One region of the Rhizobium sp. 10N427 genome, then DNA from elsewhere that is predicted to be linked to it. Evidence: riboswitches for the same ligand, from Rfam matches in the RefSeq annotation. Region 1 holds a riboswitch; the other holds the start of a gene.
The links. A riboswitch is a leader RNA that binds a small molecule or an ion and turns the genes downstream of it on or off. The one in region 1 is predicted to bind thiamine pyrophosphate.
Positions count from the first base shown of each region.

Region 1 (4,808 bases):
ACGGGAGGCGCCAGCAGCACCATTGACGAGGCTCCGCCTATCGCGGCGTAGAGGGCGCGGCTGCCGCGCTTGGAGCGCTTGTCTGCGCTGATGGTCTGGCGGGCGCGGATCAGGGCTGCTGACACGACAAGGGCCAATGTGGCGGCGGAAAGGGATATGCCGCAGCTCATCGCTGCGGCCTGCCAGAAGACCGGCTCGCCGACCAGCTTCGGGAGGTCGGCTCTCAGGCCGGCTACCAACACGGAGAGCAATGGCGAGATTAGAAAAGCCGTGGCGAGAGCGAGGAGCAGGCCATCTGACAGTTTTGCCATTGGCATTCTGCCATCGAAACGCATGGAGTGGCGTCCGGCGGTCAGCCCTTCATCACGGCTGGCGGGGAGAAACGACATGGCGCCGAGGATGAGGCCGGTCAGGGCAATCTGCAGCAAGGACAGAGCTACCGCTCGGCCCGGGTCGAAATCGAAACGCAGCGACTGGTAGATCGCCACCTCGATCGTCGTTGCCGCTGGTCCGCCGCCAAGCGTCAGTACCAGCGTGAAACTGGTGGCGCAGAGCATGAAGATCAGCCCAGAAATGCCGGGGATCAGGCCGCGGATCGCCGGCCATTCGATGAAGCGGAAAACGGCGCGCGGGCGCATGTCGAGATTGCTTGCCATCAGCCAGTATTCGGAGGGCAGTCTCTCCAGACCGGCGAGCATCAGTCGGCATGCCAAAGGCAGATTGAAGAAGACGTGGGCGAGCAAGATGCCGGTCAGTCCGTAGATGGTGACGGGTTCGGACAGGCCGAGCTTGAGCAATGCGGTATTGAGCACGCCCTGCCGTCCCCAAATGCCGATCAACCCAAGCGCGCCGATCAGAACGGGCAGTCCCATCGGCACGGCCATCAACCGGATGATCCAAATACGGCCAGGAAAGTTAGGTTGCCGGGCAAGTGCCCGCGCGACGGGCAGAGCCAGGATAACGGAGAGCAAGGTCGAAAGGACGGCTTGCAGCAGCGTGAAGCGAAGGACGCGGAGAATGTAGGAATCCGAGATGATGCCGGCGAACGCATTGCTGCCGCCGGAGGCAGCAAGCGAGATGGCGGCGATGCCGATGAAAAGCAGGATGGCGGCGATGCCGATTGCCCCTCCCACCAGCGCATTTCGCCGCTCCGCCGCCGTCTGCAGCATCAGTTCATGCTCATGGCTGCCAGCCACTCGTCGATCCACGCCTTGCGTTTTTTGGCGACTTCATCCGGGCTCATCAGGAAGGTCTTGGACGGATTGACCAGCTTGCCGAAGGCATCCGGCAGCGGCGTGGAGGTGGCCGCAACAGGCATCATCCAGTTGTTGGTCGGGATCGTGTCCTGGAAACCCGGTGTGACCATGAATTTCAGGAAGTCACGAGCAAGATCCTTGTCAGGAGCGTTCTTAAGCAGGCCGGCGACCTCGATCTGGATATAGTGACCTTCGGAGAAAGCGGCGGCCTGATAGCGATCGGTATTCTCGGCGACCATGTGATAGGCTGGTGAGGTCGTGTAGGACAGTACCATCGGCGCCTCGCCCTTGGTGAACAGGCCATAGGCTTCAGACCAGCCGGGCGTCACCGTCAGGATGCGGCTCTTGAGCTTCGTCCATGCTTCGGGCGCCTTGTCGCCATAGACGGACTTCACCCAGAGCAGCAGGCCAAGGCCGGGCGTCGAGGTGCGCGGATCCTCGATGACGATCTTTTGCGATGGGTCGCCATCGACCAGTTCCTGCATGCTTTTCGGCGGGTTCTTGATGGTCTGCGTGTCGTAGATGATGGCGAAGTGGCCGTAGTCATAGGGAACGAAGACATCGTCCTTGAAGTCGCCGGGCACCTTGAGAGCGCTGGTATCGACGCCGCTTACGTCGAACAGGCCGGTATCCTTGGCTTCGGTGATCAGGTTGGTATCGATGCCGAGCACGACGTCGGCCTTGGTCGAGGCGCCTTCGAGCTTGAGGCGGGAGAGAAGCGCCACGCCATCGGCGACGCTGACGAAATTGACCGTGCAGGCGCAGGTCTTCTCGAAGGCTTCCTTGACCTTGGGGCCGGGGCCCCATTCCGAGGTGAAGCTCTCGTAGGTGTAGACCGTCAGCGTCTTGTCCGCGGCCTGCGCCTGCGACAGAGTGACGGTTGCGGCAAGGAAAGCCGTGGCGAATGATGCGATCAATGGTTTGCGGCCGGGCATGGCGCGCCTCCTCCTAAAAAGTTGTGTCATGGGGAAAAGGGCGGTGCCTGGTGTCACGCGTCTAATCCCTCCGCCGGTGTTAGCCGGATCAGGTTCCGCGGGTTGGCTTGAAAGCCTCTCAGCCAGATATCCTTGCGGATACAGGGCACCCCGTTAGAGCGTTGGCAGATGTATAGCGATGAAGGCTTTATGACAAGGGCGCAGCGCGCCCTTGCTTTTACTCGGCGGCTTCGGCCGCCGCGGCCGCGTTCTTGGTCTCGCCGTGGCGCGGCAACTGGACCGGTTTCAGCGAAAGCGCTGCAATCAATCCAATCAAAGCAAAGGCGCAGGAGGTCATGAATAGCGGCGTGAAGGCGCTGGCATAGGCATCGGCGACAGCCTGGCGGCTGGCTTCCGGGAGGGCTGCCATCATCTTTGGCGTCAGCTGCTCGATATCGGCAACGCCCGGAATGGAGACGCCGACTTTTGCAAGCTGCGAGCCGATGATGGCGCCATAAATCGAGATGGCGATCGATGCGCCACCCATGCGTGACAACGTGACGGAGCCGGTGGCGGCGCCGACGTCACGCGCCGGAGCGGCGTTCTGGACGCCGATCACAGGCACCTGCTGCGACAGACCGATGCCGATGCCGTGCAGCATCATCAGCAAGCCTATAATCGGCAGCGGCGTACCGGCATGGACCTGCGTCAGGAGTGCAAAGGCCACAGCGCTGCAGGAGAGGCTGGCGATGGCGAAGGGCTTGTAGCGTCCGGTGCGCGAGATCATGCGCCCGGCAAAGAGCGAGCCGCAGACGAGGCCGCCGGTCAACATGACGAAGAGCAGGCCGGCATGCGAGGGCGACAGGCCCGTGGTCGTCTGCAGGAACAGCGCGAAGTAATTGGCCATGCCGATAGCGATGCCACCGCCGGTAATCGACATGATCAGGAAAAGCGGGAAGGTCGGGTTGCGGAACAGCGACAGCGGCACGATCGGTTCGGCGGCGCGGCGCTCGACGAAGACCCAGGCGATGGCGCAAAGCGCGCCGATACCGATGATCCCCAGGCTCTGCGGCGCCAGGATCGAGCCGAACAGTTCGCTGCCATCGGCCATCAGCACGATGCTCGTCGTCGTCATCGCCAGCAGAAGGGCGCCGGCATAGTCGATCTTCGGACGGCGGTGCGGTTTGCGGTAGGGTAGCATCAGCGCGAGGCCGATCAAGACAAGGAAACCGATCGGGACGTTGACGAYGAAGATCGAGCGCCAGCCGAAGAGATCGCTCATCATGCCGCCGAGAACGGGGCCGATGGCGCTCGAGGCCATCAGCACCAGGCTGGAATAGCTCTGGTAGCGGGCTCGTTCGCGCGGCTCGAAGAGATCGGCATTGACGGCGAAGATCGATACCATGATGCCGCCGCCGCCCAGGCCCTGGAGCACGCGGGCGGCGATCAGCGTGTTCATCGAGACGGCGAGACCACAAACGGCGGAGCCGACGGTGAAGATCGCGATTGCGGTCATCATCACGTATTTGCGGCCGAAGAGGTCACCGAGCTTGCCATAGACGGGCATGACGGCGCTCAGCGACAGCAGATAGGCGGAGCCGATCCAGCCGAAGCGTTCGAGGTGGCCGAATTCGCCGACGATGGTCGGCAGCGCCGTCGAGACGATCTGATTGTCCAGCGTTGCCATGAACATCGCGGTCATCAGAAACAGGAAGAGAATAAGCCTGCGGCGGGGATCCGTCACGAGCGGCTGGGAGGCAAGCTGCATATCCATGAAGACAGTTCCAATCTTGATCGCCAATTTATGTGACAAAAGCATATAAATGTCAATGACACCAGAATGACGCAGGCATATTTCCTTCGCGCAAGCCTTCTGTTATGCTCGGCGCATGAACGAGAAACCCGCCCGCATTCACGAGCTTGATCCGCTGTCACTGGAGAACGAAAGCGTTTCCAGCATCGGCCAGAGCATGACACGCATGAAGCTGATGACCGGGCGCCGGCTGATCGGGCGTCTGGCAATCCAGAGCGTGGCGCCGGATCTCGAACTCTCGCACCTCGATGTTCTTGACGCCGTGCGCCGTGCGCAGCCGGCCGATGAAGTGACGGTCGGGATGATTGCAGAAATGCTGCGGATCGATCCGTCTCGCGCCAGCCGCGTGGTCGCCGACATGGTCAGCCGTAACATTCTTCGCCGTGAAGCATCGCAGGCCGATGCGCGGCGCATCGTCGTGGTGATGACACCGATCGGCCAGCGGTTGCTGTCGGAAATCCGGGCGCAGAAGCTGTCGTTGATCACCGAAATCCTCGACGGCTGGAGCGACACGGACGTCGATGCCTTCGCAGCACTCTATGAGCGCTTCATCGACGGTTATGAAAAAGCCTTCGAACGGCGCGATAAGGGCACTCCCGGTTAAGCCCCGCCCCTTTCCCTCGACCCCTGCTTTGCGCTATGGGCATTGCCCATGACCCAGACGACCTTCACGATCCTGCTCGGCGGCGAGCTGACGCCGACAGAGCGGCTGCGCAGTGCGATTGCCGGCAGCCGGTTCATCGCGGCCGATGGCGGCATGCGCCATGCGGCAGAGCTCGGCGTCGTGCCGGAGCTCTGGGTGGGCGATTTCGATTCCACCGCACC
Region 1 is NZ_JBFTID010000003.1:198,094-202,901, forward strand. It holds gene thiP (thiamine/thiamine pyrophosphate ABC transporter permease ThiP) at 1-1,169, opposite strand, end outside; gene thiB (thiamine ABC transporter substrate binding subunit) at 1,169-2,191, opposite strand; TPP riboswitch at 2,240-2,354, opposite strand; gene AC1DIJ_RS08420 (MDR family MFS transporter) at 2,409-3,944, opposite strand; gene AC1DIJ_RS08425 (MarR family winged helix-turn-helix transcriptional regulator) at 4,060-4,587, shown strand; gene AC1DIJ_RS08430 (thiamine diphosphokinase) at 4,636-4,808, shown strand, end outside.

Region 2 (4,808 bases), on a different contig from region 1:
ATCTACTGACGCTCGATACGCGCGGAAAGCGGCTGGTCTCGCAATGGCTGCGGGAGATGAGCGCCCATTTGGCCGTCGCTGTCCGGCATATCGGCATGATCATCGATCCCGACGCCATCCTGGTCGGCGGGCGGCTGCCGATCCGCATGATCGACGAGCTGCTGCGCTATGTACATGAGCATCTCGATGCCGCCGACGCCGCTTTGCCGTCGCTTCACCGCGCCTCGCTTGGCGACGATGCTTCGGCGATCGGTGCTGCGGCCATGCCAATGGCGGCAGCGCTGATGCTAGCGTCGTCAGATGAGGTTCAACGCACGCGTTCACCCCTGAAATACATGGATCGCCTGAACAACTAGAACAGCCGCCGCGGCGGCGCCTGGGAGGATTTTGATGAAGATCGGTTTCTATACGTCGACGTTCAACGACCGGCCGCTGGAAGAAGTGGTCGATTTCGCGGCCTCCGCCGGTTTCGATGCCATCGAGATCGATGTCGGCGGGCATATCAAGACGCCCGACAAGGTCCGCTCTGCCGTGGCACTCGCTCGCGAGCGCAATCTCTACGTCTCCTCCATCACCTATTTCGGCAACCAGCTCGACGCCGACAATGCCAAGCGCAAGGATCTGCGCTCGCGCACCTCGGAATTCGCCCAGGCGATCGGCGAGGCTGGTGTGCCGATCTTTGTGATCTTCCCGGGACGCAACGATGAAGCCAGCGACGAGGCCAATTATGACGACTTCGCCGCCTACACCAACGGCCTGATTGCCGAGACGGCATCGAGCGGCCTGATCTTCGCGATCGAAAACTGGCCAGGGCCGAAGGACAATTTCGTCGGCACGACGCCGAGGGGCTACGACGAGCTGTTCAAGCGCATTCCAGACCGCCGCTTCGGGCTGGAATTCGACCCCTCGCACTTCCTGCGCATCGGCGTCGATCCCTATAAGGCGCTCGAGGACGTCAAGGACCGCATTGCCATCCTCCATGCCAAGGACACCGCGATCGATCCCGCCGTACAGCAGGCCGTCGGCTATCACGGCAAGGGCTGGTGGCAATACAAGCTGCCCGGCCTCGGCCTTCTTGACTGGACGAAATTCCTGCGCCAGGCCGTGAGCTACGGTTTCGACGGCACGATCTCGATCGAGCATGAGGATGCCGCCTACGGCTGGCCGGGCAAGGACCTGGAGGCCCGCAAGGAGGGCGAGCGCGTCGGCCTCGGCTTTCTCAGAAACACCTTGAACACGCTCTGATCGCGGCCTGGGGAGGACGACAATGGCTCATGTTTCCGTGAATAATGCCCGCAAGGACTATGGCGCGTTCAAGGCCATCAAGGGCGTATCGGTCGATATCCGCGACGGCGAGTTCGTGGTTCTCGTCGGACCGTCCGGCTGCGGAAAATCGACGCTGCTCAGGATGATCGCCGGCCTCGAGGGCATTACCCGCGGTGAGATCCAGATCGGCAAGCACATCGTCAACGAGCTGGCACCGAAGGACCGGGACATCGCCATGGTGTTCCAGAACTATGCGCTCTATCCGCATATGACGGTTGCCAAGAACATGGGCTTCTCGCTGCGGCTGAAGCGTATGCCGCGAGAGGAGATAGACAAGCGCGTCGGCAATGCCGCCAAGATTCTCGGCCTCGAAAGCCTGCTCGAACGCTATCCGAAACAGCTCTCCGGCGGCCAGCGCCAGCGTGTTGCCATGGGCCGGGCAATCGTGCGCGACCCGGCCGTCTTCCTCTTCGACGAACCGCTCTCCAATCTCGATGCCAAGCTGCGCGTCCAGATGCGCTCGGAGATCAAGGAACTGCACCAGCGGCTGCAGACGACGACGATCTACGTCACCCACGACCAGATCGAGGCCATGACCATGGCCGACAAGATCGTCGTCATGAAGGACGGCCGCATCGAGCAGTCCGGTTCTCCGCTCGATCTCTACGACCGGCCCAACAACCTGTTCGTCGCGGGCTTCATCGGCTCGCCCGCCATGAACTTCATCAAGGGCAGCATGACGGATGTGGGTTTCCGCACCGAAGACGGCATCATCCTCCCAAGCGACCGCCGTCCGGGCGATGCCGTAACCTACGGCATCCGCCCCGAACATCTCCGGCTCGACCCCGGTGGCATCGAGATCACCACTGTCGTCGTTGAGCCGACGGGATCGGAAACCCTCGTCATCGCCAGACTCGGTACGCAGACCATCAGCTGCGTCTTCCGCGAGCGGATCAGAGCAGCGCCCGGCGATGTCCTGAAGGTTGCGCCCATTCATGATGCCGTTCATCTCTTCGATGAAGGCGAGCAGCGTATCGTCAGCGGCGAGGCCCGGCTGAACTGATAGGGCGTGACAAGCCGCCGATAATTTGCGATGACGAAGGCGTTGAGAGACAGGGGCGTTCGCCGGAAGGCGGGCTGAGAAGTACCCTTTGAACCTGAACCAGATAATGCTGGCGGAGGGAGTCGCTCGAGGCCCTTCGCTTTCGTTCGTCCGGCCTCCGGCGTCTTGCCCCGCCCCACAAGGGACGCAAGATGACGACTTCGAGATCACCCGGACAATTGCTGACCGCGCTGCGCGCCGCGCCGCCGCTCGTTCACTGCATCACCAACTATGTCGCGATGAACATCGCCGCCAATGTCGTGTTGGCCGCGGGCGCCTCGCCCGCCATGGTGCATGCCGAAGAGGAAGCCGGTGAATTCGCGGCGATATCCGGGGCATTGACGATCAATATCGGCACGCTGTCGCCCGCCTGGGTGAGCGGCATGAAACAGGCGGCGAAGGCCGCTGCCCGCAACGGCAAGCCCTGGGTGCTGGATCCGGTCGCCCATTACGCGACGGGCTACCGCCGGGAGAGCGTTGCGGCGCTGCTCGATCTCAATCCGGCAATCATCCGCGGTAATGCTTCCGAGATCATCGCGCTTGCCGGCAGCGAAAGCCGCGGCCAGGGCGTCGACAGCCGCGATCCCGTCGAGCAGGCGGAAGGTGCCGCCCGCAGCATTGCCGCCCAGTATGGTGCTGCCGTTGCGGTCACCGGTCCGATCGATTTCGTCACCGATGGCGCGCGTGCTGTCAGGATCGCCGGCGGCTCGGCCCTCATGCCGCAGATCACCGCGCTCGGCTGCTCGCTGACCTGCCTGACCGGCGCCTTTGCCGCGATTGCGCCCGAGGAGACTTTCGATGCGACAGTCGCAGCGCTGGCAATGTTTGCCGTCGCCGGCGAACAGGCAGCGCTGGAAGCGAAAGGCCCCGGCTCCTTCTCCTGGCGTTTCCTTGATGCGCTCGCGGCACTCGACGGTCCGGGCCTCGACCAGGCGGCAAGGATCAGCCCGGCGTGAAGACCTTCGATCTTTCCCTCTATCTCGTCCTCGATCCGCATCTCTGTGCCGGATACGGGCTTGTCGAAACCGCGCGTGCCGCCGTTGCCGGCGGGGCGACCATCGTGCAACTGCGCGACAAGACGGCGGACACCCGGCAAATGATCGAAACCGGCCGGGCTTTGCAGCATGTGCTCACGGGCAGCAACGCGCTGCTCATCGTCAACGACGATGTCGAGGCGGCGATCGCGCTCGGTGCCGACGGATTGCATATCGGCCAAGATGATCTCGGCGCGATTGAAGCTCGCCGGAAGATCGGGCCGGACATGATCCTCGGCCTGTCGGTCGAGACGGCGGCGCTTGCCGCCGCGGTGGATCCCGCCATCGTCGATTATGCCGGAATCGGCCCGGTCTTTGCCACCGCGACGAAGCCTGACCATAAGCAACCGATCGGCCTGACAGGTCTGGCCGATCTCGTTCGTGCCTGCCCGGTTCGCTCCGTAGCGATCGGCGGGCTGAAGGCCGAGCATGTCGGCCCGGTGCTTGCCACCGGCGCCGAGGGCCTTGCGGTCGTCTCGGCGATCTGCGGCCAGCCCGATCCGCAGGCGGCGACCGCAGCCATCGCAGCCAGCATCAGAAAGGCACGCTCATGATCCGTAACGTCCTCTCGATTGCCGGGTCCGACCCCTCGGGCGGCGCCGGCATCCAGACCGATCTCAAGGCTTTCTCGGCGCGTGGCACCTATGGCATGGCCGTGCTGACGGCGCTGACCGCACAGAACACGACGGGCGTTTCTGCCGTGCAGACGGTCTCTCCGGCGTTTGTCGCTGAGCAAATCCGCATGGTTTTCGCCGATGTGCGCGTCGATGCCGTCAAGATCGGCATGATCGCCAATGCCGCGATTGCCGAGGCGGTCGCCGATGCCCTGCAGCCGCATCGCGGTATTCCCATCGTGCTCGATCCCGTCATGATCGCCAAGGGCGGCGCCACCCTCCTCGACATTGCTGCGATCGGCGCGCTAACCACGCGTCTCCTGCCGCTCGCAACGATGCTGACCCCGAACTTGCCGGAGGCGGCAGCGCTGCTCGGTGAAGGCCATGCCGAAAGCCGCGAGCAGATGCAGGATCAGGCGCGCAAGCTGCTGACGCTCGGCCCTGGAATGGTTCTCCTCAAGGGCGGCCATCTCGGCGGCAACGACAGTCCCGATGTGCTGGCGAGCGCCGATCACATCACCTGGTTCGAGGCACCGCGGGTTCCGACGAAGAACACCCATGGTACCGGATGCACTCTTTCCAGCGCTCTTGCCGCAGAGCTCGCCAAGGGCAAATCGCCGGAAGCCGCCGTTGCCATCGCCAAGCGATACCTCGCCGATGCGGTGGCGGCGGCAGGTCAACTCGGCGTCGGCTCAGGTCACGGCCCCGTCCATCACTTTCACGCCTTGTGGAACGAGCCGGACCTGTGAGACACCGGGACCGGCGAAAAAGCCGCCGGTCTCAACCCTTCTG
Region 2 is NZ_JBFTID010000001.1:146,228-151,035, forward strand. It holds gene AC1DIJ_RS00555 (ROK family transcriptional regulator) at 1-356, shown strand, start outside; gene AC1DIJ_RS00560 (sugar phosphate isomerase/epimerase family protein) at 391-1,245, shown strand; gene AC1DIJ_RS00565 (sn-glycerol-3-phosphate ABC transporter ATP-binding protein UgpC) at 1,268-2,329, shown strand; TPP riboswitch at 2,371-2,467, shown strand; gene thiM (hydroxyethylthiazole kinase) at 2,521-3,324, shown strand; gene thiE (thiamine phosphate synthase) at 3,321-3,956, shown strand; gene thiD (bifunctional hydroxymethylpyrimidine kinase/phosphomethylpyrimidine kinase) at 3,953-4,765, shown strand; gene AC1DIJ_RS00585 (YdeI/OmpD-associated family protein) at 4,797-4,808, opposite strand, start outside.
Region 2: another riboswitch for thiamine pyrophosphate. It lies ahead of thiM (hydroxyethylthiazole kinase); the one in region 1 lies ahead of thiB (thiamine ABC transporter substrate binding subunit).